DNA from 3 places in the Chlorobaculum sp. MV4-Y genome. Region 2 is predicted to be linked to each of the others. Evidence: riboswitches for the same ligand, from Rfam matches in the RefSeq annotation. Region 2 holds a riboswitch; each other region holds the start of a gene.
What was found. A riboswitch is a leader RNA that binds a small molecule or an ion and turns the genes downstream of it on or off. The one in region 2 is predicted to bind cobalamin.
Positions count from the first base shown of each region.

Region 1: linked by a shared signal. The riboswitch ahead of NY406_RS03820 (TonB-dependent receptor plug domain-containing protein) and the one ahead of cbpB (peptide-modifying radical SAM enzyme CbpB) in region 2 are both predicted to bind cobalamin.
Region 3: linked by a shared signal. The riboswitch ahead of NY406_RS07400 (vitamin B12-dependent ribonucleotide reductase) and the one ahead of cbpB (peptide-modifying radical SAM enzyme CbpB) in region 2 are both predicted to bind cobalamin.

Region 1 covers NZ_CP104202.1:789,002-798,924, forward strand. Annotated here, with positions in the region: gene cyoB (cytochrome o ubiquinol oxidase subunit I) at 1-727, opposite strand, end outside; gene cyoA (ubiquinol oxidase subunit II) at 729-1,652, opposite strand; gene cyoE (heme o synthase) at 2,459-3,319, shown strand; gene NY406_RS03810 (NAD(P)/FAD-dependent oxidoreductase) at 3,441-4,715, opposite strand; gene NY406_RS03815 (SRPBCC family protein) at 4,921-5,388, shown strand; cobalamin riboswitch at 5,443-5,678, shown strand; gene NY406_RS03820 (TonB-dependent receptor plug domain-containing protein) at 5,913-7,865, shown strand; gene NY406_RS03825 (ABC transporter substrate-binding protein) at 7,888-8,697, shown strand; gene bluB (5,6-dimethylbenzimidazole synthase) at 8,694-9,332, shown strand; gene NY406_RS03835 (cobyric acid synthase) at 9,326-9,923, shown strand, end outside.
Region 2 covers NZ_CP104202.1:32,746-42,668, reverse strand. Annotated here, with positions in the region: gene cbiQ (cobalt ECF transporter T component CbiQ) at 1-508, opposite strand, end outside; gene NY406_RS00225 (energy-coupling factor ABC transporter substrate-binding protein) at 505-735, opposite strand; gene NY406_RS00220 (energy-coupling factor ABC transporter permease) at 806-1,561, opposite strand; gene NY406_RS00215 (transporter) at 1,579-2,370, opposite strand; gene NY406_RS00210 (hypothetical protein) at 2,390-2,749, opposite strand; cobalamin riboswitch at 2,774-2,990, opposite strand; gene cbpB (peptide-modifying radical SAM enzyme CbpB) at 3,148-4,578, opposite strand; cobalamin riboswitch at 4,902-5,042, opposite strand; gene NY406_RS00200 (Tn7-like element transposition protein TnsE) at 5,168-5,725, opposite strand; gene NY406_RS00195 (hypothetical protein) at 5,722-6,450, opposite strand; gene glmS (glutamine--fructose-6-phosphate transaminase (isomerizing)) at 6,614-8,458, opposite strand; gene pyrF (orotidine-5'-phosphate decarboxylase) at 8,578-9,402, opposite strand; gene ftsH (ATP-dependent zinc metalloprotease FtsH) at 9,717-9,923, shown strand, end outside.
Region 3 covers NZ_CP104202.1:1,505,222-1,515,144, forward strand. Annotated here, with positions in the region: gene NY406_RS07400 (vitamin B12-dependent ribonucleotide reductase) at 1-3,176, opposite strand, end outside; cobalamin riboswitch at 3,414-3,683, opposite strand; gene NY406_RS07405 (NAD-dependent epimerase/dehydratase family protein) at 3,843-4,850, opposite strand; gene NY406_RS07410 (hypothetical protein) at 4,892-5,506, opposite strand; gene NY406_RS07415 (pentapeptide repeat-containing protein) at 5,588-6,667, opposite strand; gene NY406_RS07420 (hypothetical protein) at 6,678-7,430, opposite strand; gene nadA (quinolinate synthase NadA) at 7,578-8,546, opposite strand; gene NY406_RS07430 (co-chaperone GroES family protein) at 8,648-9,043, opposite strand; gene mreC (rod shape-determining protein MreC) at 9,433-9,923, shown strand, end outside.

The DNA.
Region 1 (9,923 bases), 760 kb from region 2:
AGGCGAGAATGACCAGCACGACGGTGGCCAGCGAAGTCCAGACGAAGAGCGGCAGGCGCATGAAGGTGAGGCCCGGCGCGCGCATTTTTATGATCGTCACGAGGAAGTTGATGCCGGTCAGCGTGGAGCCGACGCCTGCCACCTGAACCGCCCACATCCAGTAATCGACGCCCGGGCCGGGGTTGAACGGCTTCTCGAAAAGAGGCGCGAGGCCCGACCAGCCGGCATTGGTGAATTCGCCAACGCCGAGTGAAATCATGACCAGCATTCCGCCCGCCGCGGTCAGCCAGAGACTGATGGAGTTCATGAGCGGAAAGGCGACGTCGCGCGCCCCGATCTGTTGCGGCACGACGATGTTCATCAGCCCGGTCAGAAACGGCATCGCCACGAAAAGAATCATGATGGTGCCGTGCGAACCGAAAATCTGGTCGAAATGATGCGGTGTCAGAAAGCCGAGGTTCGCGCCAGCCGCCAGCGCCTGTTGCGAGCGCATCAGCGTGGCGTCGGAAACGCCGCGCAGCATCATCACCATCGCGAAAACGATGTACATGATGCCGATTTTTTTATGATCGAGGCTGGTCAACCATTCGTTCCACAGATAGGGCCACTTTTTGAAATACGTGATCAGAACGATAATGATCGTAGCCAGCGCCAGAGAACCGATGACCGCCGACATGATGATCGGTTTGTCGATCGGTATATCGTGTATCGACAGTCTGCCAAACATATCAGTCTCGCTCCGTTGCTTTCTGTTGCATTGCTGGTTTCATCGGTGCGTCTGCATTCTTCCACCCGGTGAACTGCCCGACAATGCGGTCGAACAGGCCGGACTCGACCGACGAGTAGATCGTCACGGGATGATCGCCGCCGGGTTCGTTCAGCGCCTCGTACTCCGCCATGCTCAACGCTTTCGGGCTTTTCCGGGCGTTTTGTATCCAGGCATTGAACTGTTCCGGAGTTGTCACTACCGCTTTGAAGTGCATGGTCGCGTACCCCGTGCCGCTGAACTCCTGGTTATGTCCGTCGAAAACTCCGGTTTCATCCGCCAGAAGATGCAATTGCGTTTGCATTCCGGCCATCGCGTACATCTGGCTTCCGAGTTGAGGAATGAAGAACGAGGTCATGACCGTGGCGGAGGTGAGGCGGAAATTCAGAGGCGTGTTCGCCGGCAGCACGATCTCGTTGACCGTGGCGACGTGGTAATCGGGGTAGATGAAGAGCCATTTCCAGTCCAGCGAAACGACCTCAACCCGCAGCGGTTGCGCCTCTGAGGGAATCGGTTTATAGGGATCGAGCCGGTAGGTGCTCGTCCAGCTCAGCCAGGCGAGGGCCAGAACAATGGCAATGGGGACTGACCAGATAAGGAATTCGAGCTTCATCGATTTCGCCCACTCTGGCCGGTAGTCCGCGTTGTTGCCGGAGGCCCGGTAGCGGATGGCGATCCAGATCGCCAGCACGAAAACCGGAATCACGACAATCAGCATCAGCGCGAACGCCGTGGAGATCAGGAGCGCCTCATCGCGAGCGACCGGCCCTTTTGGCTGAAAGAGCTCCACGTTGCTGCAACCGGTCAGGAACAGCGCCGCGAAAAACAGGCCGAAAACCCTGATCCCGGTTGAATAACTCTGTTTGTTCGTTAAACTTTTCGCCACGTTCCGAGAATTGTTTTGGTTCAGCGCGAACGGGAAAATCTGGCCGCAAGAGTGAATGCGAGCCGCTCGTCATTCTCAAACGGCAAGCTGCCGAAGAGGCGTCAGACCCGGATTTTTGCGATCGATACGACCTGCATCCGATGCCTTCAGGCAATGGCCGACGGAGCTTTTGAGGTGCCCGGAAGAGAATGGCGCACCTGTTTACAAAAGCTCAACCCCCGGTAAAATCAGGCAGAAACGCATTGAACGGCTTGAATCCAGACTGCGCAACAAAAACAAAGTGTTCGCTGGACAGAGTGCTTCACATTTTAAAGTGAAAAACCCCCGGAGCACGCTAATAGTGTCACGGCCTTCCGGTGATACCGGTGACGGTGCCAGGAACCAGATTGGGCACAGCAACATTTAGTATAGAGCCTATCTCATAAGTAATTCAGGACAGTTCAGGTATTTAGTTGTCATTCTGAACGAAGTGAAGAATCCAGTTTTTTCAGATCGATACGATAACTGAATGATATGAAATGCTTTACCTGACTTTTATGGATTCTTCGCCCGACTTTGTCGGACTCAGAATGACAATGGCCGTGAGCGGCAAGCATCCGGAAAGGATGGCGGCAAGCGCTCTCCGTGGTCGGGTCAGCAGCGCAGAATGACAAGAAAAAGAGGAGCACGATGATTCGTCAGTTATTGCTCCGGCGACAAAAAATCGCAATCGCCGCCACTGTAAGATATTTGGCTAAAGCCCTGATTTATTTTGTTTTACCCGTAAACCCCGGACTGAAGTCCGGGGCAATTGTTTAAGAGTTTTCATGGCCAAACGAATCAAAGCCTATCTCCAATTGACAAAGCCGCGCATTACGGTTCTGGTCATTCTGACAACCGTTGCGGGCTACCTGTTCGCCGGAGGCGCGAGCGTTCTGGACTCGCGCCTGCGGTATCTCGTCGCCGCATCCGTCCTCGGCTGTTCAGGCTCCGCCGTTTTGAATCAGTACCTGGAGCGCGACTTCGACGCCAGAATGCGTCACACCTGCAAGAGGCCGATACCGGCAGGGCTGATCGAGCCGGTTCAGGCGCTGAATTTCGGCATCCTTCTCGTTCTCGCTGGCGTAATCGTCGCCTCTGTGAAGGTGAATTTGCTGGCCGCTTTTCTGATTCTCTTGACCGCGTTCATCTATATCGTCATCTACACGCCGATGAAGCGGGTGAGCTGGCTGAGCACCAGTATCGGCGCGATTTCCGGCGCATTGCCGCCGCTGACCGGATGGGGCGCGGCTTCGGGAGCGATCGCCCCAAAAGCGTGGATACTGTTCCTGATCCTTTTCCTGTGGCAGCATCCCCATTTTTACGCGATTGGCTGGATGTATCGCGAAGACTACGCTACCGGTGGGTTCAAAATACTCTCCGTGATCGATAGCGAGGGGCGCAGGGCATTCAGGCACATCCTGATCTTTACGCTGCTGCTCGTGCCCGTTTCCGTGCTGCCGTATGTTTTTGGATTGTCCGGCATCCGGTACGGCGTCGGCTCGCTGCTGCTCGGCATCATGCCGCTCGTTTTCAGCGTCAAACTCTTTTTTTCGCGCTCCGACAGCGACACCCGCAGCCTGTTCAAAGCCACCCTGGCCTATCTTCCGGCGCTGATGATCGTGATGATTCTGGACAGCGTTTTGTAGCGCGGCTGTCCACTTTTTTGCTGATCGCGGGCGCTCGTCAATCCGCAAAAAAAAACGCGCCTCCGCAAACCATCGCGTCTGCGGAAGCGCCTTGAACCGTCGCCGGATGCGGGAGCGGTCACTAAATCTTGTCGCCCATCCAGGTGCCCATCTTCCACTGCCAGTGCGGAACCTTGCCGCCCATCGCGAAGTAGGAGGTTTTGAAGCCGAGCTTGAGGTCGTAGTAGAGGCGGCCCATCTTCAGAATTTCAGTGTCGCCGCCGAACCAGACGTTCGAGTGGATGTAGAAGGCTTTGCCGTCGCCCATGTCGCTGTAGCAGATCACCTCCGGGTTGTAGAGTTCGTCGTTGGCCTCTTCGTCCGTGAGCGCGCCGAGGTCGCGGGCCAGTTGCCGGGCGACGATGTAGGACTGGTGGTGGCCGATGGAGCCGAGCTTCGGTACCGTGCAGGCGGCGGCGTCACCGGCGGCATAGACCTCGGGATAGTCCGGGTTTTTCATCTGCCGGTTGGTGATGACGAACCCCTCTTCGTCAGAGATCGGTAACCCTTTCAGAAATTCGTGCGGCGTCCAGTCCGGGAAGATCAGCTTCACCTCGGCCTCGATGGAGTCGCCGTTGGCGAACTCGATGCCATCCTTGCCGATCCGATTGATGTCTTCGAGCTTGTTTTTGTAGCCGAAGCCCATGCCGCCCGCGATGTCAAGCAGTTGCCCCACGATCTTTTTGCCCGCGTCTTCGGCGATCATCTCGGCTGGCGTGAAGATCGTGATCTTCTCCGGCCCGCCCTTTTCGTGATGCTTCAGCCACGAAGCGAGCGACAGCGCCATCTCGACCGGCGGCCCCTCGCAGGCGGCCTTGGCTATCGGTATGAAGTCGAGCTTGCCTTTGGTTCCCTGATGGAATCGCGCCGAGCCGATCGCGATCGGGCCGCCCTTGTAGTCGCCCTCATGCAGGTAACGCCGGAGCTTGTTGGCGTAAAATCCATCGGTTACGCTGTGGCCGTATTCCGCGAAGCCCTCGATCTTGTCGAACGCGAGGCGGTTGCCGAGGGCGATGACCAGGTAGTCGTAGCCGAGCACATCGGTGGTCGAGCCGGGCCGTTCGGTGGGCTGGATGGTCACCTTTTTGCTTTCGACGTCGATGTCGAGCACGGCGGCCTGGATGAAGCGGGTTTCGTCTTTGTCGAGCACCGGAGCCAGCGGCAGGTGCATGCTGCTGTCGGGATTTTTGTTTTCGAGGATTTCGAGCGGGATGTTGGGGATGAAGAGCAGATACGACCGTTTATCGACCACCGTGATCGCGGCATCCTCCGGTTTCACATAGTCGCGGATGTGACGGGCGACCTGCAATCCGGCAAAGTTGCCCCCAAGAATCAGAACATGCGGTTTGGTTTTCATCGTGACAATCCTCTAGGGTTCAGTTATGGGAAAGCACAAATATTCTCGATGATGTTAACGGTATCGGCATCCAGAAAGTTTTTCAGTTGAACCATTGCAGGGATTGACAGGATCAAAATCACCAGCCAAATCACTACGGGGATACTTTTACCGTTCGTTCGTCGTTGTTCAGATCGAAGTATGCCAAAGAAATCTGTTGCATTCGATGAACCTTCATACCAAAACCTGGGTACAGCGGTTGCCTGTGCCGATAGATGTTGCGTGGGACTTTTTTTCGCAGCCGGACAATCTTGCCCGGATCACTCCGCCGGAGATGTTCCTGCGCGTCGATGGCGGAAGCACCGGAAAACCGATCTACGAAGGGATGCAACTGAGCTACACGCTCTATCCTTTCATGATGATTCCCGTCCGGTGGACGACTGAAATCATGGCGGTCTCGAAGCCCGATTTTTTCGAGGATCGCCAGCTTTCGGGGCCATACGAGCTGTGGCATCACACGCACCGGTTCCGCGAAATCGAGGGCGGCACGGAGATGACCGACATCGTCGAGTACGCGCTGCCATTCGACATGCTCGGCGAAGTGGTCGAGGCGCTGATCGTCGGACGGCGGCTCGATGAAGTGTTCGAGTACCGGCGGCGCAAGGTGGCGGAGATTCTCGGCGAGATGCAATGACGGGAATTGTAATTGAGCCGGAAAATCGTAAATTGCGCCCGCAAAGATGAATGTTCTTTCACATGAATAGCTGGTGCCGGCTTCAAAGCCGGAGAATAGGGAAGTACGTGAGATTCGTACACTGTACCCGCAACTGTACAACGGAAAACTGCCGCTGGCAGGCGTGGCCTCATGCCGCGAAGCAGCAGTTCGGCGCACGTCACTGCCAGGCTCCTCCACGGAGCGGGCGGGAAGGCCGCACCGGTTCAGCCGTTATAGTCAGGAGACCTGCCAGTTACTCTTTGCTCGGTAACAAGACTACGGGTTAATAGTCAGGCAAAGCGCTTCCGGTAACTCCGACTGTACAGCATCGATTTTTCAGTGTGCTCTCTTTTTTACGTTTTTACGTTAATGGCGTGAAGCCAGCGTTTCCGCTCTCCGCCCATTGATAAACCATCGAGCTGTTTGGCGACGGGAACCGGGCCAGTCCTTTTCCTTAACCCCTGTCTGTTGATGTTTCAGTTAATTCAACACAGGACAACACCATGAACAAACGAACGCTCGCCATCCTCATGGCAGCAATGCTCGCCAGCCCTACGCTCCACGCCGAAGAGACCGGTTCGGATTATCTCGGTAACGAAATCGTCGTCACGTCGAGCCGGGTGCCTCAGCCGAAAAAAGAGCTGACCTCGAACGTTACGATCATCACCAAAGAGGAGATTAACGAGTCGTCGGCCAGCGATCTGAGTGAACTCCTCGCCGAGAAAAATCTCGGACACATCCAGAAATATCCCGGCACTTTGACCTCCGTCGGCATCCGCGGTTTCAGGACGGAATCCCACGGCAACGACCTCATGGGCAAGGTGCTCGTGCTGCTCGATGGCCGCCGTGCCGGCACCGGCAACCTCGCCAAAATCATGACGGCCAACGTTGAGCGTATCGAGATCATCAAGGGACCAGCGGCCGTGCAGTATGGTTCCGCAGCGATCGGCGGCGTGATCAACGTGATTACGGCAAAAGGCTCGGGTGCGCCATCGGCGTCGATCGAGCAGAAAATCGGCAGCAACGATTTCTCCATGACCGAGGCGACCATTCAGGGAAAAACCGGGCGCTTCGACTATTCCGGCAGCATCTCGAAATCCGATTCCGGAAGCTACAAAACGGCCAAAGGAGTCACCTACCCGAATACCGGTTATGAAGATCAGAAGCTGGCGAGTCTGAATGTGGGTTACGAGATTGCCGACGGTCACCGGATTGGCATGATCGTTCACTCCTTCGATGTGGACAAGGCTGGTTCGCCGAGCTATTTCAGCTCGCCCAATCTCCGTGCCTATACGGTTCAGAACAACCACTCCGTCGATTTCAGGTACGATGGCGCGACCTCCAGCCGCAACTTTTCATGGATGGCTCGCTACTTCACCGGAAAGGACGAGTACCGCTATGTTGATCCGAGCTGGGGGTATCAAAGCAGCAACAAAATCGACCAGCAAGGAGCGCAGGCGCAGGTTACCTGGCAGCCGGGCGCGCTCAGGCTCACGACCGGATTTGACTGGCTGAAGTACGAACTCAATTCGACCTTGAAGCCGAGCTGGGCTTCCTATGAAAATCCCGCCGGTTTCGTTCTCGGCAAGTACGGATTTTTCGATGATCGCCTGATCGTGACAGGCGGCGTGCGTTACGACGACTATCGCGTCAACATGAAAGCGATCGAAGGCACGTCGAGGAGCAAGGACAATTTCGCGCATCAGGCCGGAGTGGCGTGGCAGGCAACCGATTTCCTCAAGCTCAGAGGCTCGTATGCCGAAGGTTTCAGGATGCCGTCGGAGCGTGAGCTTGCCGCCAATATCACCAGCTGGGGGAAGACCTACATCGGCAATCCCGATCTCAAGCCGGAATCGAGCGAAACCTGGGAAGTCGGTATGGACCTTAACTGGAAAGGACTCAATGGTTCGCTGACCTGGTTCAGCACCGATTATACGGACATGATCCAGACCAAACAAACAGCTCCATCGACCTATACCTATCGCAACATTGGCAGTGCCACGGTTTCCGGAATCGAAGCTGAACTCTCGAAGGTGTTCGCTCTCGACAGCTCCTCGTGGACGCTTGAACCATATGCCGGGTACACCTACCTTTTGCAGTATCGTGACAACCAGAGCGGCGACGATCTGCTTTACACGCCGCAGTGGAACGCCAGTACCGGACTGAGAGTGCATGACGGACGCGGCTTCAACGGCGCGTTCAACCTTGCCTACACCGGCAAAACCTTTGTCCAGAACTATGAGACCGGCTCTGGCGAAGTGGTGTCGAAAGGCGGATTTACGGTGGTTGATCTTTCCGTCTCGAAGAAATTTCCGTTCGGCGGCAAGGGCGTGAAAGGGCCGGGAATCACGGTCAGGGCCGAAGTCAACAACCTCTTCGACCGCGATTACCAGTATGTCAAGGGCTATCCGATGCCTGGCCGTACCTTCGTTTTCGGTCTGAAGGCGGATATCTGAAACCGCCCATCCACCACCGATCATGAAAAAAATCATCATGACGCTGCTGCTCCTGCTTTTTGCGGGAGCAGCGGCGCGGGCGGAGGGGCGGATTGTCAGCCAGTCGCCCTACATTACCGACACCTTGCGCTCGCTCGGTCTCGAAAACCGCATTGCGGGGGTGAGCCGCTATGACGATCTTGACCTGCCGAAGACTGGCGGCGTGACCGATCCCGATCCGGCGGCCATCGCGGCGCTGCATCCCGGCTATCTCTTTCTCTCCGACTGGACAAGCCCCGATGTTTGCAAGCGAGTGACGCCGCCGGGCGCGAAGTGCGTCGTGCTGCACGGCTTCAAGAGCATGAGCGAGATTGGCGGGAACATTCGCGCCATCTGCGATGTGCTTGGCATCGAAGGCGGCGACGAGAAGGCTGCCGCGTTCGAGCGGCAGTGGCGCAAGGCGGCGGCAGAGGTCAACGGCGGCGGGCGGCGGGTGCTGATCCTGTCGAGCTGCCAGGGCAATCCGTTCTCGTTCGGCGTCAACACCTACCTGTACGACCTCTTCACGGCGGCGGGATTCAAGGTGGTCGAGGACTATCCGACGATCCGCCATGTCGCGCCGACGGAGCTGATCGGCAGCGTCTGGGAGCTGGTCGAGGAGAAAAAGCCGGAGATCGTTTTCGTGCTTCAGAAGGACGGCTACGAATGCCCTGTGCGGATTCCCGAGGGCGACTACCAGATCGTGCGCCTCGATGGGCCGCGCTTTACGTCGCCATCGCCAAAAATTCTTGACGGACTCGAAGAGCTGAAGTGGCGATTCGGGGTTCGTAACCAGAAACTGAAATCGAAATGACTATCACTACTTCCGAGCGCGAAGCGCTCTATAAAGTTATCTACAGCCGACGCGACGTGCGGGGGCAGTTTTTGCCCGATCCGGTGCCGGAAGCGGTGCTCCGCCGGGTGCTCGACGCGGCGCACCACGCGCCGAGCGTGGGCTTCATGCAGCCGTGGGACTTCGTCGTCGTCCGCGACCTTGTCGTCCGCGAGCAGATCAAGGAGGGCTTCGAGATCGCCCATGCCGAAGCCGCCAACATGTTCGAGGGCGAGAAGCGTGAGCAGTATCGAGGCTTCAAGCTCGAAGGAATTCTCGAAGCGCCGGTTGGGATTTGCGTCACCTGCGACCGGACGCGCAGCGGCGAGGTGGTGATCGGGCGCACGGCCAATCCCGAAATGGATCTCTACAGCTCGGTCTGCGCCGTGCAGAATCTCTGGCTCGCCGCGCGGGCGGAGAATCTCGGCGTCGGCTGGGTGAGCATTATCCATCACGACCGCGTCCGCGAGGCGCTCGGCATTCCCGAACACATCGTGCCGGTGGCGTGGCTCTGCATCGGCTACGTGAGCTTTTTCCACGAAACGCCGGAGCTGGAGCAGGCCGGCTGGCTGCCGCGCCTTGCGCTCGACGACCTCGTCCATCAGGAGCAATGGTGACAATTACCGCAACGCCCATGACCAACATCGCCGTACTTGGCACCGCTTCGGACGCGGGCAAGAGCATCGTCGCCACCGCGCTCTGCCGCATCTTCCGCAACGCGGGCATCGATGTCGCGCCGTTCAAGGCGCAGAACATGTCGAACAACTCCGGCGTCACGCCCGACGGCTTCGAGATGGGGCGGGCGCAGATCGTGCAGGCGCAGGCAGCGCGTGTCGCGCCTCACGCCGACATGAACCCTGTGCTGCTCAAACCCAACACCGACACCGGCGCGCAGGTCGTTTTGCAGGGGCGCGTTTGCACCGACAAGACGGCCCGCGAGTACTTTGGCGACACGCGGCGCTGGGCGGAGGCGGCCTTCGAGAGCCTCGACCGCCTCATGGCGCGGCACGAGATGATCGTGCTCGAAGGGGCCGGATCGTGCGCCGAGATGAACCTCTACGAACGCGATTTTGTCAACTTCAAGAGCGCTCGCCGCGCCGGAGCTGCGGTGATTCTCGTGGCCGACATCGATCGCGGTGGCGTGTTCGCGCAGGTCGCGGGCACGCTCGCGGTGATTCCTTCAGAGGATCGGGCGCTCGTCAAGGGCG
Region 2 (9,923 bases):
CGGTCTCGAAGAGCAGGAAAACGAAGCGATAGACGAGCAAAGTCATTTCGATGAGCAGCACCGGAATACCCACCGAAGCCATGGAGCGCCCGAGGTCGGCCACCGGCGTCGTGAGGGCGATGAAGTAGAGGCACAAAACCGACGCCAGCGCCTTTAACGCCAGGTGAATCGCCATCGCAAGACCGACTGAGGTCGCGCCGATGAAAGCACTGCCAACCGGGATCGAGAAAAGAAATGGCTCCGGATTCACGGAAATATCGAACGCGACAGCCACCGTTCCGATCATGAGAAAGGCTGCCGGAAGCAGCAGCATCCGGAGATAATCACCGGGCTGAACACCTCCCTTCATGATGACCGAGGCACTCATCAGCCCGAAAACCAGCAGCGAAAACAGTGCGGAGTCCACCCAAAGCACCATTGCGATGGGTGGAAGCGCATAGAGCAGCTTGTAGCCCGGCGCGACATCGCGCAGCCGGGAGCTTGCAGCATAGTGGTCGAGCGTTCTCAAACCCGCGCCTCCCCGGACGGTTCGCGCGAAGCCCGGAGAAACCCGAGGCCATAACCCAGCACACCAGCCCCCAACGCCGCCTGCAACGCAAACAGCAGGCTCTCGACCTCCCCACCCGGCGGCTCCCAGAACGGCGCAAACCACGGCTTGTAGCCGGGATGCAGTTCTGTGATCGCCTCCTCGGCATGGTCATCCGAGCCGCCGAACTCGGCATGTTTGAGGGTCATCAGCGGCACGGCCGCAAGCGCTATCACCAACGCCGCAAGCAGCAGATTTTTCACAAGTCCCTGTTTTTCATCACTTCACCTCCCCGGAAAGCGTTGCAGAACTGAACATAGTCTCGCCGACATACGAGCGGATGGTGTTATAGACCATCACCGTCAGAATGCCCTCGCTCACGGCAAGCGGTACCTGCGTCACGGCGAAGATGCCGAGGAACTTGAACATGGCTGCAGCAAACCCGCCGGTCGCTGACGGAAAAGCCGCGGCGAGCTGGAGCGAGGTGACGACGTAGGTCGCCAGATCGCCCAGCGCCGCGCCGAGAAAGACCGCCATCGAACGCGGAGCCTTCACCCCGTCGGCGAGCTTGTAGATGCCGTATGATACAAACGGACCAGCGATGCCCATCGAAAAGAGGTTGGCACCAAGCGTGGTCAGCCCGCCGTGCGCCAGCAGCAGCGCCTGGAAGAGCAGTACGATCGCACCAAGCACGCTCATCACCGACGGCCCGAACATGATCGCCCCGAGGCCCACGCCGGTGGGATGAGAGCAGCTCCCGGTCACAGAGGGAATCTTGAGCGACGAAAGCACAAAGGCAAACGCCCCAACCATCGCCAGCAGCAGCTTCATGCGCGGATTGTCAGCCACGATCTTGCGCATCGACCGGAAGCCAAGCACAAAAAAAGGCAACGACACTGCCGCCCAGAACAGGCACCACGAAGGCGGCAAAAACCCCTCCATGATGTGCATCGCCCAGGCCTCACCACCACCGAAAAGCATCATGCCCGCAACCATCGAGGACACAGCGACAAAGCGAAATTTCAGATTGGTCATGGTTATCCTCCTTTAGTTTAGTTGAATCGCGCGGCCACGCCGAGCAGCAAAGCCGTATCGGGTTCGGCATCGTTCAGACCACCCTTGATGCCCAGGTCGAAATCGAAGTTTTCGGTAACGCTGTAGATCAGCCCTCCCAGCACGAAGGCGGGATGCGTTCGCGATCCTTTCTCTTCGGCAGTTTCAATGCCAATGTCGGCCACCGCCCTGAGCTTTTCCGAAAACGCATATTCGCCCGCAAGGGATGCGCTCCAGATGTCCTTGTTTGACGCAGCCGCGTCCTCATCAAGCTCATAGGCATTGCGATGGTAGCCCGCATTGGCGTGCAGCGTCAGCGAGCCAAGCTCTTTGGTGGCGATCAGCACCGCGCCTCCCGTCACCCGCCCGACACCAAGCCCCTTGTCGGCGTCACCAGTCGGCAGGGAGATGCCGGGTTTCAGGGCAAGGCTGAATCCGTTCTTTTCGCTCTCGAAGAACCGCCACTTGAGTTCGACCGTCATATCGCCGATACCACTTTCATCGGCGGTAACAAGCTGATCTTCCTGATTCTGATGCCACAGGTACGGCAACCCCGCAACCAGATCGATATTCTGCGCCACGCCGTACGAAACCACCACTGCGGCTTCGTTTTCACGCTCTTTTATCGTGATGCCGCCGTCGGTCTTGCTGTTGGAGGAAAATCCGGTCGTGCATTCGACCTGCCAGCCGCCGGTGCCCTGGGTGCCGGTATCGTCGGTAACAAGAGGATAGGCTGCGTACGCCGGGGCAGCGCAGCACAGCAATGCTGCCGCCATAACATATTGTTTCATTATCACTTGTTTTATTGTTTCAGTTCAATTGCCAGCACGGAATGACGGTCAGCGGATGACCGGCGGCGGAAAAACTGTCACAGCCTGAACGGCACTGATGACAAGTGACGGTGAGCGGGTCATGCCCTTGATGATAGCGTTGACCGGATTGACGCGAAAAAGGCGGGAAATGGCCGATGAGATGAGTGCGGCAGGATCGATGGGGATCGATGGAAAACAGCACGGAATGCGCCGGGACGCCAAACGGCGAGCGGAACAGATCGTAATGAACGAGAGGGATGAATCGACTGAGAAGCGAGCGGAACAGCCGGTTGCGCAACGACAGGATCGACGCCCAACCCTTGCCTGTTCTAGCGGACGGAACGAGGGTGTGTTTCATGGTAGTATGTTGCTTTATTCCCGAAGCGTTAAAAAAAGATGCGGCAGGTCTTCTGACTTTCCCGGGTTTTACCGGCCTTCCCACCCCGATGAAATCGGGGCAGTGGCATATTCGATAAACCTTTTCACCAGCTATTCAGCCAGTGCGAGATTACAGCAGCGGGTACTGTTCCGGACTCTCACCGGATTCCCTTTTAAGCCCGCATGTCTCCATGTCGGGCACCACATAATTGGACGAAGAAAGTATAAGAAAAAGCGAGAGAAAGGCAAATGCTGGATGGAAAAATTTTGTATGGCGATGCCTTGCCCGGGGAAAGCGCAATGCGTCTTTCCCCCGGTTCTTCGGCCAGAGAAACGATCAATAACCAGATTGGCCTTCGAATCTTTTTCCCGAAGCGCTCAGGAGAGACTCGCGCACCCTGCCGCTCCAAACTCAACGACCGTTTCGGTCGCCTTGTCCCAGCCATTTTCGAGAAAATCGTCCGCCACGCCGTCGGCAATCTTGCGCATGGCGAAGCGCACCTGCTCCTCGTAGAGTTCGCAGAACGCGCCGGGACTCTTCATCGTGCCGTGCAGACTCCACGCCTCTGCCGGGCAGGGCGAGCCGCAGAAGTGCCGAATGGCGCAACTCCGGCAGGGATCGATCTCCTCTACCCGCCGACTCGTGACCAGCCTGAACGACGGCGTGGCCAGAATGGCGTCAATGTCGTCGCGGAAAACGTTGCCGCCGTTGAACTCCTCCAGCCCGACGAACTCGCTGCACGGAAAGATGTCGCCCTTGGCCGACAGCGCCACGAAGCAGCGTCCACCGCCGCAGGGCGAGATGTCGCACATCAGCTTTCGGGCCGTCGGAGCCAGAATCGAGAGCATGATGTTGGCGAAGTTGGCCACCACCAGCTTCCGGCCGGTCTCGCGATACAGCTCATGCGCCCGCTCCAGCGCTCGCAGGTAATAGCCAGACATTACCCTGTCATCAGGCTTTTCGGCTTTGCCGCCCGGCTGCGTACAGCGTACGGGATTGAGCATGCACACCGGCACTTCAGCCGCATGAAAAAACTCGACAATCTCGGCCAGTGATTGCATGTTTTGCTTCGTCACCGTACAGATCACACTGTAGCTCTCGTAGCCACGAAGCAGCGCCATAGCCTGAAGCACCGATTCATAAACCCCTTCGCCAGACCAGCTCTTGCGCGTCCGGGCGGCCAGCGCAGCCTGATGGCCATCGAGTGACAGACCGACGCCAACGCCGCGCGACATGAGAAACTCCGCCGCTTCGTGATCGAGCAACGTGCCGTTTGTCTGCACGCCGAACCTGAACGCCTCACCGAAATGGTCAATCGCCGAAAACACCGCCTTACGGTTCATCAGAGGTTCAGAGCCATGAAAAATCACTTCCGGTCTGAACCCTTCGGCCACATGCTGCCTGAAGTAGACGAGCATTCTCTCCAGAGCCTCGATCAGTTCTCCGGCAGGCATATCCACGCCGTCTCGCCGCATCTCGCCCGGAATATAACAGTAGCTGCAATCGAGGTTGCAACGCTCCGTCGGGTTCACATAGACTGCCGACGGCTTCAGGCTGCACCGTAGCGCCGTCATCTCCGACTCGAACTCCGCCGCTTTCTGCCGATACCCCTGGCAGAGCGGATGGCTGGAAGAGAAAACCTCCGCCAGCTCATGCTTGCCCACCAGCGCCCAGAAAGCCGTGTCCGGCGACACGACCGCCATGTAATCGTCATGGCCGATGTCGATCGGCAATAGCGACATGCCGTTGCCCGAATTCACCCACAGGCCCCTTGACGAGGCCTGTTTTCCCGTTACGTCTCCCCGCATCGTTCAGTTTGCCTCCTTCTTCACGACCGGTTTCTCGATCAGGATGTAGTGCGAAAGGCCCGTGCCGCTGGCATCCTTGCGCTTCCTTACCGCGATGATCGCTTTTGGTTTCACGATTTTTGTTGATTTTGCTTGCGTGTTGTTCATGGCGTTGTCTCCATTTTTGTTGAAAAAGAAAAAGGACTTCATCCCACCTTTTGCAAGATGGAGCGAAGCCCTTTACCATCGGAGTTCTGCCCGGACGACAAAAAAATACGGGATCAGGAACTCAATGTCCCGCCCATGAGCGTTTCGTCATCCATGCTATGTTCTCAATACAACAGGTCTTCTGGCTCTCGGATCGTCCTTCCCCTGCAAGCCTTCCCCCCCGGTAAGCCGGAGCAGTGACCACCCCCGAAGGGATCAAGTGCAGGTTCAGTCCCCGAATACAGCGGCGGGACCGCCACGGATTCAAACCGTGTTCCGGGATGTTGCAATGAATACTTTAAGGTAACATGATGATCCAAGTAATGCAAGGGATCTATATCAGTGTACCAAAAACGTTGAATGTACTTAAAGACTTGCCACGATATTATGGAACTGGACTGATTCAGATGCGAAGCAATTCTACATGTACCCGTTCTGCCCAACGAAGAAAAGAATCTCGCGCTACTAACGATTTGTCTAAAGAGGAGGTTTTAGGGTGGGATATGCGCTTATAGTCATTCCGAAAAGTCTTTTCAAGAAATGACGTAGGCCACACTAATGAGTGCTTTACAAGAAGCATTTCAAGTTCATGAAGCTGTCGCTCCCAACCAATTGCCGAAACCTGCAACTTCAGCAATAACGTAGACAGATGATTCTGGCTATCCGAAGTATCGGCTTCAAGAAGCGCATAGAGCACTCCTGATTTCTCAAGAAGGAAGTAGGACAGACAACGCGGATTACCATCCGCTAAAAGATGTTTGGAATAACCGGCAATTGGCGGGAGCTTTCGTATCTCCTGCCGCAGATGACGGCAATCGGGCATATTCGCCAAAAGGGCAACCATCGCCTCAAAGGCTTCACATTTAGCCGCATACAGGTGAGCATCATCGCTTTTATCATCTAGCCCGTCGTAATCTGCCGATGCCAGAGCTCCCTGAACGCTTGCGTCCTCGGTGCTCACCTCCAAATGAGCTTCTGATAACGGACTTGCCCCGTCTTGAACACGGATAATCCCGCTCCCTGCCAGCTTGCCAATTCGCGTTGTCTGAACGGGGTTTGCGAACTCAAAGGAAACCATCGAGGCATCGAGCCGCATCTCAGAGTGATCGGCATCAGGCGCCTGATCATCGTCAATCTCCAGCTCCGGAACAGACAAGGGGCCGGGCAAAACCGCACGCCCTGAAGCTGATCGTTTTTCAACAAATCGTGGATCGATAAACTCAACAGCGCCAAGAGCGTTGCAGGCCAGACTGAAAATGCCATGTACCTCGTAAAAAAAAACGCTTGTAACTTCTGATCGAAATGTCCGCGAACAGTCAGCTCGACACCCTCAAGCCGTGGTGGATCAAACGAAAAACACCACAAGCGGTATTGTTCAGTGTCATAACCATGCTGCAGTTGATAACGGGCAATACTTTCGAATGATCGCCGTGCATCGTCATCCAGTAAAATCCAGGCAAGAGCACGCCTCAGTGCATAATTCTCCCTGACGTAAAGCGGCAGAGTACATGTTGGCAGGATGTTGAGCTGTGCTTTATTCGCCCCGGTTGTCTGCAGAACATCAAACTCCTGGGCAAGCCTCTGGTTAATCAATGATAACCGGGCAAGGTAGGCATGGTGAAAAAACAGCACTCGTGCCAGCTCAAGTTGGGGGAGATGGTACGTCACCCCGTTGTGGTCAAACATAAAACGCCATTGCTGAGCGTCGTCCTGTCGGCCAACGGCAGCAATCGGTCAGGTTTTTATACGCCCAGCCGTCCAGTGACTTGTACTTTTTACAGTTACAATTTTTATTTCTTAGTTACCGACTTTATTTACCAACCACAGCCACTGAATCGAGAAAAAATCGCTACTCCACCGTCACCGATTTGGCGAGGTTGCGCGGACGATCGACGTTGCAGCCGCGAAGCGTGGCCACGTGGTAGGAGAGCAGTTGCAGCGGAATGACTGTCAAGAGCGGCAGCACCGCGGCGGAGGCCTGCGGGATGTAGATCACATCCTTCGTCAGCCGCTCGATCTCCCGGTCGCCTTCGCTGGCGATAGCAATCACCCTGCCTTTGCGGCTGCGCACCTCTTCGATGTTGCTCAGAATCTTGGCATAGGTGTTGTCGCGGGTGGCAATCACGATCACCGGCATATCCTCGTCGATCAGGGCGATAGGACCATGCTTCATCTCGGCAGCCGGGTACCCTTCGGCGTGAATGTAGGAAATCTCCTTGAGCTTCAGCGCGCCTTCGAGAGCAACGGGGAAGTTGTAGCCCCGGCCCAGGTAAAGCGCGTTGCGAGCATCCTTGAGCTTGACGGCGATCTCTTTGATGGCGTCGTTCTGCTCCAGAATCCGGGCCACCTTGTCGGGCACTTCCGCCAGTTCGCGCAAATTCAGGCGAATCTCCTCGTGTGAAATGGTGCGTCCCTTGCTCAGCGCCATGGCCAGCATGAAAAGCACGATCACCTGCGCGGTAAAGGCCTTGGTCGAGGCCACACCCACCTCGGGGCCAGCGTGAGTGTACATGCCGCAGAGCGTCTCTCGCGGAATCGTCGAACCAACCACGTTGCAGATGCCCATAACCATCGCCCCCTTCTCCTTGGCCAGCCTGAGCGCGGCCAGGGTATCGGCAGTTTCGCCCGACTGGGAGATAACGATCACCACATCGTCGGAAGAGACGATAGGGTTACGGTACCGGAACTCCGAGGCGTAATCGACCTCTACCGGAATCCGGGCAAACTCCTCGATCAGGTACTCGCCAATCAGTCCAGCATGCCAGCTCGTGCCGCAGGCGCAGATTACGATCCGCTTGGCCTGCTTCAGCCGGTCGAGATAGTCGTGGATACCACCAAGATGCACCAGCCCCTCTTCGACGCGCACCCGGCCACGCATGACATCGCGCATCACCTCGGGCTGCTCGAAAATCTCCTTGAGCATGAAGTGCTCGAATCCGCCCTTCTCGATCTTTTCCAGGCTGAAATCGAGCTCCGTCACCCTTTTTTGCTGCTCGACATTTTCAATCGTCTTGACCGTGTAGTTGTCGCGCGTCACAACGGCCATCTCTCCGTCCGACAGATAGACCACCTTGTTGGTGTGCTCGACGATGGGTGCCGCATCGGAAGCGATGAAAAACTCGCCATCACCAAGACCGATCACCAGAGGACTGCCCTTGCGAGCCACAACGATCTTGTCCGGCTCACGCGAGGAGACAACGCAGATGCCATAAGCTCCCTCGACATGCCGGAGCGCCTGGCGCACCGCACCTTCAAGACCGATCACCGGATCGTTTTTCCAGATGCGGTCGATCAGATGGACGAGCACTTCGGAATCGGTATCGCTTTCAAATTCATAGCCTTCCGACATTAGTTCCTGCTTCAGCGTCGAATAGTTTTCGATGATGCCGTTGTGGATCAGGGCGATGTCGTCGGAAACATTCATGTGGGGATGAGCGTTGCGGTCGCTCGGATCGCCGTGGGTCGCCCAGCGGGTGTGGGCAATGCCGACCGTCGCGCCGAGCATGACGGTGCCCGAAACATTCAGCAGCTCTTCGAGATTACTGACGCTACCCTTCTTCTTGAGCATCTGCAGCGAACCGTTCAAGACCGCCATACCAGCCGAATCATAGCCACGGTACTCCAGCCGTTTCAATCCGTTTAGCAGCAATGGCGCCGCTTCACGCCTGCCTATGTAACCGATTATCCCGCACATATACTCACTCCCCTGGTATCTTTATTACCCTTTACTGACGTTTCCGGGCCTTTTCCGAAAGAGCGAAAACCGCGTATATTTTTTTCATCGAACATTATATATAATATATACACATAAATTCACAGGATATCTTTCATATCGCTATGCAGGCTCACCGCCTCACGACGCACCGCATCCTCAAATTCCTCAACGCTCCGAAAATCGCCTTTCGGGAAAATAAGCGCCCGGCTCACATTGACCACCGCGCTGAGGCGATCCGGATCAGCGCCCTGATTGACCGCCTCCTGCATTGATCCGCCCTGCGCACCGACACCGGGAATGAGGAAAAACAGCTCTGACGCTTCCTGCCGAAGCTCTTGCAGCAAACCAGCCTTGGTTGCACCGACGACGATTCCGGCATTTCCGTTGCGTTGCCAGCTCCGGACCCTGTCGAGCACGGCGCGATAGAGGGGACGAGCATCGTCGAGAATGCGCTCTTCGAAATCAGCAGAGCCAGGATTGGAGGTGAGGCAGAGCACAAACACGAGCTTCTCCTCGTACTCGAAAAAGGGTTCGAGCGAATCGAAACCCATGTAGGGAGCCACCGTAATGGCATCGAAAGGCCACGCCTCGAAAAAGGCCTTCGCGTACTGCCGGCTCGTATTGCCGATGTCAGCCCGCTTGGCGTCCGCGATGCTCAGGCACTCCGGCGGCAACGCCTGAAGCGTCTCTTCAAGATCCTGCATTCCGGCAAGCCCCCGCGATTCGTAGAATGCTGTATTGACCTTGTATGCGGCAGCGTGAGCAGCGGTTGCCCTGACGACCGCTCGGTTGAACTCAAGCACCGGGCGCTCCATTGAATGGAAAAGCGTGGGAATTTTCGAAGGATCACTGTCGAGGCCGACACAAAGCATCGACTGGAGCGAAGCTATCCGGCGGTTCGCCTTATCTCTTGCTGAACTCATAACTGATGGTAAAAACATGAAAAATTATCGGGTCAGTTCACACACTGCCGTCTTTTAATATAACTGATGGCGACCGATGAATGAACAGCGATCGACCTTCCCTGAGCGCCGCAGCCACTGGTGATCAAGAAACTATTAGTCGAAAGAATATATTAATTCAACAGAGTTATGTATCTTGCGAATCTGAACAATATGGTGTATTATTTTAATATTCTGGCCTACAGGAATCCCGCCGGCGTGTAAAGTCATCGCAAATTCCGTGCCCGAAGATCGGCAACGATCCCGATGAATCTCTTTAATTATGAGCGTACTCGATGGCAAACAACCCATTCAAGCTGAACAATCCCTATAAAAACGAACCCGAAAACAACGGACCAAGAAAGCCCCGTTCTTCGATATTTTACTATATAGCGGTCATTTTACTGATTATCGGCTTTCAGCTCGCCTTTTTCTGGTCAGGCTCGACTCGTGAAATCGCCTACAGTGACTTCCGTAAGCTGATCGACCAGAACAAGGTCGAA
Region 3 (9,923 bases), 770 kb from region 2:
AAATCCTTGCGACCAAGGTAGTCGTAGCCGATGGAGCGGAAAACGTAGTCGAGAATCGAGGTCGAGTTCTTGATGGCGTTGTGGCCCTGCACCGCGCCAGCAGGCTCGAAGCGGGTGAAGGTGAAGCTGTCCACCAGCTCTTCGAGCGGCATTCCGTACTGGAGCGCCTTGGAGGCAAGCACGGCGAAGCAGTTGAGCAGGCCCTTGAACGACGCGCCCTCCTTGTACATGTCGATGAAGATTTCGCCCAGCGAGCCGTCTTCATACTCTCCGGTTCTGAGGAACACCTTGTGGCCGCCGACATACGCCTCGCGGATGTACCCCTTACGGCGCTTCGGCAGCATACGGCGCTCGGAGCGGTGATAGACCCGCTCGACGATGTGCTCCTGCACCTCCTTCGGCCCCTTGGTTTCGTCCAGATCCTCCTCGGTGCCGAGCATGATCACCTCGTCGAGCGGCGAAATGCTGGAAATGTTGAGCGGCTGCGAAAGCTTGGAGCCGTCGCGGTAAATCGTGATCGCCTTGACCATCGACTGCCATGCGGCTTCGTAAACCTCGCCGATTTCAGCGGTGGTGGCGCTGGCGGGCATATTGACCGTCTTGGAGATCGCGCCGGAGATGAAGGGCTGCACGGCGGACATCATGTGCACATGGGCCATGTGGTTGATGTAACGCTTGCCCTTGCGTCCGCAGGTGCTGGCGCAGTCGAAGACCGGCAGGTGCTCCGGCTTGAGGTGCGGCGCGCCCTCGATCATCATAGTGCCGCAGACGTAGTCATTAGCCGCCTCGATGTCCGCCTCACTCGCGCCAAGCTCGCTCAGCATGTCGAACGAGGGTTCGTTGAGCTGCTCTTCGGTGAAGCCGAGGGAGTGGCAGAACTCCTCGCCGATGATCCATTTGTTGAAGGCGAAGCGGATGTCGAAGACGCTTTCGAGCTGCTTTTCGACCGCATCGATCTTTTCGTCGGTAAAGCCGCGGCTCTTGAGCCACTGCTGGTTGATGCCGGGGCATCCGCGCAGGGTACCGTGGCCCTTGCAGTACTTCTCGATCTCCTCGATCTGCTTGTCGGAGTAGCCGAGGCGGGAAAGCGCCTTGTGCACCGACTGGTTGACGATCTTGAAGTAGCCGCCGCCCGCAAGTTTCTTGAACTTGACAATAGCGAACTCCGGCTCGATGCCGGTGGTGTCGCAATCCATAACAAGGCCGATGGTGCCGGTCGGCGCGATGACGCTCACCTGCGCGTTGCGGAAGCCGTGCTTCTTGCCGCGCTTGAGCGCCTCGTCCCACACCTTTCCGGCAGCCTCGAACAGCTCCTTCGGGCAATATTCCGAATCGATTCCGCGAGGTTTGATCACCAGCCCTTCGTAATCGTCCTCCGAGCTGTTGATCGCCGCGCGGCGGTGGTTGCGGATGACGCGCAGCATGTCGTCGCTGTTCTCGCGATAGCGGGCGAACGGGCCGAGGTCTTTGGCCATGTCGGCAGAGGTAACGTAGGCCTGACCGGTCATGAGCGCCGCGATGCCACCCGCAATGGCAAGGCCGCGCGGCGAGTCGTAGGGAATACCGAGCACCATCAGGACGCGCCCGAGGTTGGCGAAACCGAGGCCCAGCGTGCGGAACTCGTAGCTCAGGCGGGCGATCTCCGCCGACGGGAAGTGCGCCATCAGCACCGAGATTTCAAGCACCACCGTCCAGAGCGCCGAAGCGTGCTGAAGTTCGGTGATCTTGACCTTGCCGCTCTCCTCGTCGAGAAAGTGCGCGAGGTTGAGGCTGGCGAGGTTGCAGGCCGTATCGTCGAGGAACATGTACTCCGAGCACGGGTTGCTGGCATTGATGCGGCCGCTCTTCGGGCAGGTGTGCCATTCGTTGATGGTCGAGTCGAACTGCAAGCCCGGATCGGCGCACTTCCAGGCACTCATCACGATCTTCTCCCAGAGGTCCTTGGCACGCACAGCGCGGGCATCCTTGCCGGTGGTGCGCTCGCGGAGCACCCACATTTCGTCGTTCTGCACGGCCTTCATGAACTCGTTGGTCACGCGGACGCTGTTGTTGGAGTTCTGGCCGCCGACGGTCTGGTACGCCTCGGACTCGTAGTGCGTGTCGTACTCCTCGAAATTGAGCGAGGTGTAGCCCTGCTCGACCAGCGCCAGCACACGCAGGATATAGCTCATCGGCACACCGCGATGCAGGGCGTTACGAATGAGCGTGTCGAGCATCTCGTTCTCCTGCCGGTCGGTGCCGCCCTTGAGCGCCTCATCGACAATCGCTTTCAGGAAGCGCGAGCAGATCTTGGAACCAGCAACCATCGCGGCCACCTTGTCCTCCTCTTTCGCCTTCCACTCGATGAACTTTTCAATGTCCGGATGATCGATATCGACGATGACCATCTTGGCCGCGCGGCGCGTGGTGCCGCCGGATTTGATCGCGCCAGCCGCAGAGTCGAAGATTTTCAGGAAGCTCATCAGGCCCGACGAGCTGCCGCCGCCGCTGAGCTTTTCGCCCGATCCACGCAGGTTCGAATAGTTGGTGCCCGAGCCACTGCCAAACTTGAAGACGCGCGCCTCGCGGATGGCGAGGTCGAAAATGCCGCCGTCGTTGACCAGATCGTCCTTGACCGACTGGATGAAACAGGCGTGCGCCTGCGGGCGGGAGTAGGCGTCCTCGGACTCTTTCGTCTCGCCGGTCACCGGATCGACGTAGAAGTGCCCCTGCGCCGGGCCGTTGATGCCGTAGGCGAACTGGAGACCGGTGTTGAACCACTGCGGCGAGTTCGGCGCCGCCATCTGCGCGAGCAGCATGTACACCACCTCGTCATAAAACGCCTGCGCATCCTCCTCGGTGTCGAAGTAATTGTGCTTGCGGCCCCAATCCTGCCAGCAGCCCACCATGCGGTGCGCCACCTGCTTGATGGAGTTCTCGCTGCCGGTCACCGGCTGGCCGTCCGCGCCGATCATGAGGTTCCCCTCAGCGTCGCGCTGCGGCACGCCGGTCTTGCGGAAATATTTCTGCGCGAGAATGTCGGCGGCAACCTGCGACCACGAAACCGGCACTTCGACATCGTTCATCTCAAAGACCTTCGAGCCATCGGGATTGCGAAGCACGGAGGTTCTGAGCGTGTAGTCGAAACGGTCATAGACGTTTTCACCAGGGGAAGTGAACAGGCGGGCGATTTTCATGTGAAGTCTCCAGAATCGATAATTGGTTGTTGATAGGTAAATCCATTTTATTCCAAGACTTACCTTACGTCAGCACACACAGTGAAGCATGGTTGCATCATGACGGGAGATTGCTTTACGCAATATAAACCACCCTGTCAAACTCAGAAAACAGCTTTGGCGAACTGACGAAAAAAGATCGAGGAACAATCAGGTTTCGATCGTTGAACGGGACGCCAAGCTCTGTTCCCGGAGCCACGCGGCGCCAACCATTACGGCAGGTTTCCTGACTTCGATGGCCGCGAAATTACTTCGACGTTTTCCTTCGGGCGACCTTCCCCCGCATTCCCCGTGGTTATCAGAGGTGGGCAGAGTGGATACACCCGAACCGCGGCGGCCATGAGGACAGAGCTGTCAACATCGCCGGGCGGCACACCATCTTACAGTTGCGGGCACAGTGTGCGATTCACACGCAACTTCCCTTTTACCCGAATGTTTTCATCCGGCACCGTAATGCTCAAAGAACTTTCAATGGTAATGATTTTTTGGAAGGCAGACAACGCCGGAAGGTGATTTTCCGGGCGACATGCGACGGACTTAACGGTGCTGAAAACAGGGAAGGCTCACGGTAAAAGCATTTCCGGTCGAAGCCCTGAAAACAACTTTTTTTCCGGCAAGACCGGAGCATTATTTCACCTTCCACTGCGACGGATCGACCGTCAGCAGCCAGTCGAGCGTACGCCGGATACCCTCATCCTGCGGCACGAGGCTTTGCCAGCCAAGCGTCTTGCGGGCTTTCGACACATCAACCTCCGCACGTGAGGTGAGCACATCGACCGCCTGCCGGGTCAGGAGTGGGCGCTTTTCGCTTCCGGCAATCCGCCAGACAAACTCCATCACCCCGGCGACGGCCCGAACCATGCCGAACGGGAGGTGAAGCGACGGCACCGGCGAACCTATCGCCACGGCAACGCGCCGGCACACCTCCTCGAAAGTGATCGCTTCACCGTCGCAAGCCATGAACGCCTCGCCAACGGCTTCCGGACGGGTAGCGGCCAACATCGTCAGATCGGTGAGATTGTCGATATAGATCATGCTGATCGGCGCGTTGCGCGCCCAGAAGAATGCCTGACGCTTGCGGATCGCATCGGCCAGAATCGGAAACAGCGTCCGGTCGCCGGGGCCATAGACCCACACTGGATAGAGAATGCTCGCTGAAAGCCCCCGTTTCATAGCTGCCCAGACCTCGTTTGTGCCACCGATTTTCGTATCGGGATAGGATTGCCTGCGCGTCATGCAGGGCGTCTGTTCATCGATACGGCCAAGCAGGTGGTGCTCGAAGCACTCGAACGAGCTGACATGCACCAGCCGCCCAACGCCGTGCCGAAGCGATGCTTCGCACACGTTGCGCGTACCTCCGACGTTGATGTCGATAAAATCCTGCATCGGCCCCCAGTCGGAAGTCAGCGCGGCGGCATGGATCACCAGATCGCACCCGTGCACCGCAACATCGACCGAATCTGCATCACGCACATCCCCCTCGACCACCTCGACCCCGGAGGCGCGCAGCGACGGAATGCACGCATTCCCCTTCCGCACCAGCGCCTTCACGCGATACCCGTCCCGCAAACATCGCCTCACCAGATGCGACCCGATAAACCCTGAAGCTCCGGTAATAAGGACTGTCTTGGTCATAAGTAAGTTTTGATTTATCCGGAAGCCCCTCGCTCAAACGCTCAAGCGCTGCAATCACTGGAGACCCGGTCGAGGATGGTCAGATACCAGCGGCTGTCAATTTTCGTCATGTAAAACACCAGGTCGTTTCCAGCCGCGTCAACCAGCACGACCCGGATGCTTTTCGCCTCAAGTGCGCGGAACCGGGCAATCATTTCCGGCGAAATCTCCCTCAGCCCGTTCTTTTTCAGGTTGATTGCCGTGGTGCTCAACAAGGCATCCCGGTATTTGGGGTCACAGAACAAACCGGTTTTCGACCAAGCCTCACGCCCGCAATCATACACCGGCAACGCCGCGTACCTGAGAGGTGCTCCGCCCCTGATTTTTGGATAGGGAAAGTATTCGGGAACAGGCTTTTTGAAATCGATCCCCGAAACAGCTCTGAATACATTGAAGACGCCTTCGCGGTAGATGACAATCACCCCTTGTTTCGGATGGACAAAGCGGTTCAGCCGGGCAGCGTCTCCTGACTCGAAGGCACTGACCACACCGGCCACCGCGCCGTCAAGAGGTTGCAAGCGGGACATGGCATTTCCGCAATCCGCAAACAGCAGGATGATCGAGCAGATGAAAAAAACACTCGCGCGGCGTATCGGAACAACTGTCAATCTGCGCATACTGCACCATAGTTTAAAGACAACGAAACCATAACATGCTGCCGTCAGCAAGGCCGCTCTTCATTTCTTCACGCCCGATTCTCAACTCTTCCCTTCCCTCTTTTTCAGAATATCCACCAGTTCGGCGGTGAGGGTGGCCTGGCGCTCGAAGGCTTCAGCGAGGCGCTCCATGTCGCTCCGGCGGCTGCGCTCGGTCTCGGCGTCGAACAGAATCGGTTTCTGGAAGCCTTCGGAGAGACCGAAGAGGCGCAGGCAGATGCGGATAAGGATGATATAGACAACCGGCAGCAGGTATTCGCCAAAAAGGACCGGCATCTGCTGGTAGTGCCGGATGACCGCATCCCAGTCGCCAATGGCGAGGGCGCTCCACTGGACGAAAAAGTAGATGTAGATCAGCGGATGAAAAATGATGAAAATGCGCAGAATTTTGGACTGGCGCTTGCCCAAAGGATCGCTTTCATATTTGGAGAGCAGCCAGGGAAAATGGCCGACCAGCATAGCCGCGCGGCGATCGTTGAGATAGCGCGCACCTTGCAGCGCCGAGTCGATGAACGAGGCCACCTGGCTCAGGAGCGCCGCTGAGAGAATGGTGGCCAGAAAAGCGTAGCTGAAGTCATCGAACTTGAACGATCCGGCCAGGTATGGCAGGGTGATGGTTTTGGGCTTGATGACGATGAAAAGCAAGGCGATCCCGGCGAGAATCACCGAAAAGGTGTGCAGCTTGCGCGCCTGGCGCAGGCTTTCGACAACCGCCTCGGCGTTGGCACCCTGCATGGAGTTACCGGGCGGATCGAGGCGCATCAGGGCCGCAGAGTCGGTCGATGGCGAGTAGAAGCCGTTGACGCCGATCTGGCATCCGGTCACGCCGTCGTAGCGCGTGGAGAGATCGATCGTGCTGCGGCTGAGGTTGACGCCATCGAGCCGCGCACCCGTCAGATCGGCACCGCGAAGGTCGGCTCCACGCAAATCAGCTCCCGAGAGCCTGGTTTTTACCAGAACGGTTCCGGTCAGATCAGCTTCCGAGAGATTTACCCCGTTGAGGTCGATCCCGCCAAGATCGGCCTGGCTGAGATCGGGCCGGACGGCTGGCTGAGCCTGACGCCAGTGGTTCCAGACGGCGACTCCGGTCCTGAGCCTTTCGAGATGGGTTTTGTCAGCCATAAATCAAAAATCATTCCGTTACAGACACGGCCTTGACGGCTGGCGCGGCATACGCCGGCTGCCGTTCGACCCATGAGAGAATGGCGTTGAACAGCGAAGCACTCCGGGCCACCTGGTTGTAGGCTTCATCGACGGTCATGTTGCGATGTTCCCGCCTCATCTTCTGACCGAGCTTGCGGGCCGATTCGGCGACAGCGGCGATCTCCCTTGCCAGGTCATCTTCGTTCCGGATGTAGGGCGCTGTCATGATGCGCTGGATATAGGCGATGTTGTTACGTGCGCTGTTCTCGATGATGCCGTCATTGATGCTGTGGCGCTGCTTGTTGAAGTCGTCGTAGGGGGTATTGTGCAGCGGCATCGAGAGGTCGCCGCAGTAGTGGGCGCAGTAGACCAGCGGATACTTCGCATATTTGCCGCTCTTTTTCATGGCGAAGTAATCCCTGACCGAACCGATGATCGCTCCGTACAGATGCCCTTCGTCGTCATTGGGCTGGTTGTAGCGTTCAACCTGCGCCATGACCATTTCAGGCGTGACCCGCCGGTTGGCGTTGTTGTTGTAGTAGTGATTCGGACTTTCAATCGGCCCGAACATCTCCTTCGACTTGGCCACGTCGGGCGCGGCCGAGCTGTACCAGAGATCGAAACCGGCAGCTTCGGCGACGGCGAGATGGGTTTTGTCGTGCCAGGCGTTGGCTTCGGGCTGGAATGGCTGAGTGCAGAAAAACGCCGTAACCGCAGCGATGCGAAGGATAGCTGAGCGCATGAGAGGCCTCCTGAAAGGGTTGGAAAGCGAAACTGCTCTTATGGGAACAAGATACGCAGAAACGGAGAAGAGCGGCAACAGTTGGATGGAGTGGAGATTTTACTGGGCCGCGACTCTCGTCGAACGAAGTGGCGGCCCGGCGGCACCTCAGGCAGACATTTCGAGCATTCTCCTGATCGACTTCAGCGCGCCTTCGCGCAGGCTCTCATCGACGGTGATCTCGGGCGCGCGGTTCACCATGCAGAGGTAGAGCTTGTCGAGCGTGTTCTGCTTCATCTGCTTGCAGACGCTGCGCGGATTGGCCGGGTCTTTTGGTGCCGAAATGAAGGTCTTGCCCGGCGAGCGCTTCTCCATTTCGTAGAGAATACCCGGCTCAGTCGCTACGATGAAGCTTTTGCACGGACTCTTTTCGGTGTACTCGAGCAGCGCCGAAGTCGAGCCGACGAACGAGGCGTGACGAAGCACCTCCTCGCGGCACTCGGGATGAGCGATCAGCTCCGCATCGGGGTACATCGCCTTGGCCTGAATCATGTAGACTTCAGAGTAAGCCTCGTGCACGTAGCAGAAGCCCTGCCAGAGCAGCATGTCACGGCCCGTGCGCTTCATCACCCACGCGCCGAGGTTGCGGTCGGGGCCGAAGATGATCTTCTTCTCCGGCGGAATCTGGCGAACGATGTGCTCGGCGTTCGACGAAGTGCAGATGATATCCGAAAGCTTCTTGATCGCCGCCGACGAATTGACGTAGGTGATGGCGATGGCGTCGGGGTGCGCCTCGCGGAAGGCGCGGAACTCATCCTCGGGGCAACTGTCGGCCAAGGGACAGCCCGCGCCCGGGTCGGGCATGAGCACCATCTTGCCGGGATTGAGAATCTTGGCGGTCTCGGCCATGAAGTACACCCCGGCAAAGACAATCACGTCAGCCGAAGTCTTTTCCGCCGCACGCGCGAGCGCGAGGCTGTCGCCCACGATGTCCGCCGCCTGCTGGATTTCCGGCAGGGTATAGTAGTGGGCAAGGACGATGGCGTTCATCTCCTTCTTGAGAGCCTGCACCCTCCGGATCAGCTCTTCGGTCGAAAGGCCCGCCGCCTCTTTCTGCATATCGGTTGCTGTGGTCATATCGATCTGTCGAAATAATGAAATAAAAAAACTCCTCGACGGTTGAAGAGGAGCGTAGTCCGGAGTGAAAGCCGAAAACAAATCCGGCTCCCTCCGGCGATTCAACTCAGATAGTCTTCCAGGTCATCGTCTTCCCTGATCAGCAAAAGAATGGCTGAATTGGGCACGATCAGATAGCGCTCCTCTTCGTACTCGATCTCCCAGGCGCTGTTCTGGACGAAGATGGCCAGATCGCCGGTTTTGGCCTGAAGCGGAATGTACTGGGGACTTTCAGCCCGCTCTTTCCAGGGTTCGTCGGTATCATTTGGCGGGCCGACCGGATAGCCCGGCCCTGTTTTGAGAACGTAACCGCTCTGGATTTTAGCTTTTTCCTGAACGCCCGGAGGGAGGTAGATGCCGGATTTGGTTGTCTCGTCAAGGGATTTCGGCTTGATGAGTACCCGGTCTCCGACAACGATGAATTTATCCGTAGCGTTTCTGCGTTTGTCAAATAACATGCGCTATTGCAATATCTTGGCAAGAGTTCCCGTATGCCGGGCTGATGCGCCGGAGAGGAAGAAACTCGCCGCCATCTGGCGTCAACGCTTCCGCGACCGGCGGTCGAGAAGTTCAAAATCGTCATTTCAGCCCAAAAAGCAAAAAAAACGGTTATCCATCCCGCTGGCTCGAAACAAGTGAGTGCCGGAAAAATTCATCGAAGAAAAGATTGCATATCTGTTATATTTTCTATTCGCAACCTCTGCTTTCCGGCCCATGCCCCGGATCGAGGCTATCGAATCGAGACTATAGCAAACAAGATCGCCCTGACAGCTCCTGTTTCCGGGCTCCCACCGGAAAAACAGGCGGCAGGGGGTGCGCCAATGTGTTAACCAGGAAGACAACGGACGTGTCGAGCTTTTTCCGTTTTATCGCCAAGCATACCGCATATCTCTATTTTCTGCTGTATTGCGCTCTCTCCATCATGCTCATGCAGCTTCAGCGCAAAGAGACGCTTGATGCAATCCGCGAGCGCGGGCTGGTCATTAACGCAGCCATTGAAAAACAGTTCACCGAAGCCACGGCCATTTTTACACAGGAACGTGACAACCAGCACCTGTTCCTGCAAAATGCGCGGCTGTTTGCCCAGCTTCTGCGCCAGCAGGCGGCGCTCCGGGACGCCGGCGAACTGCACGCCATAGAGGCAAATGCACCGCAATGGGCCGGCCAGTTCAAGGTCGCGCGGGTGGTTGACCGCCGGTTCAGTGCTACCGACAATATGCTCATTCTCGATGCCGGTTCCCGCCAGGGCATCGCCCCCGACATGGCCGTGCTGACGCCTGACGGGCTTGTGGGACGAGTGATCGACGTCTCCGCCAACTACTCGAAGGTGATGCCGGT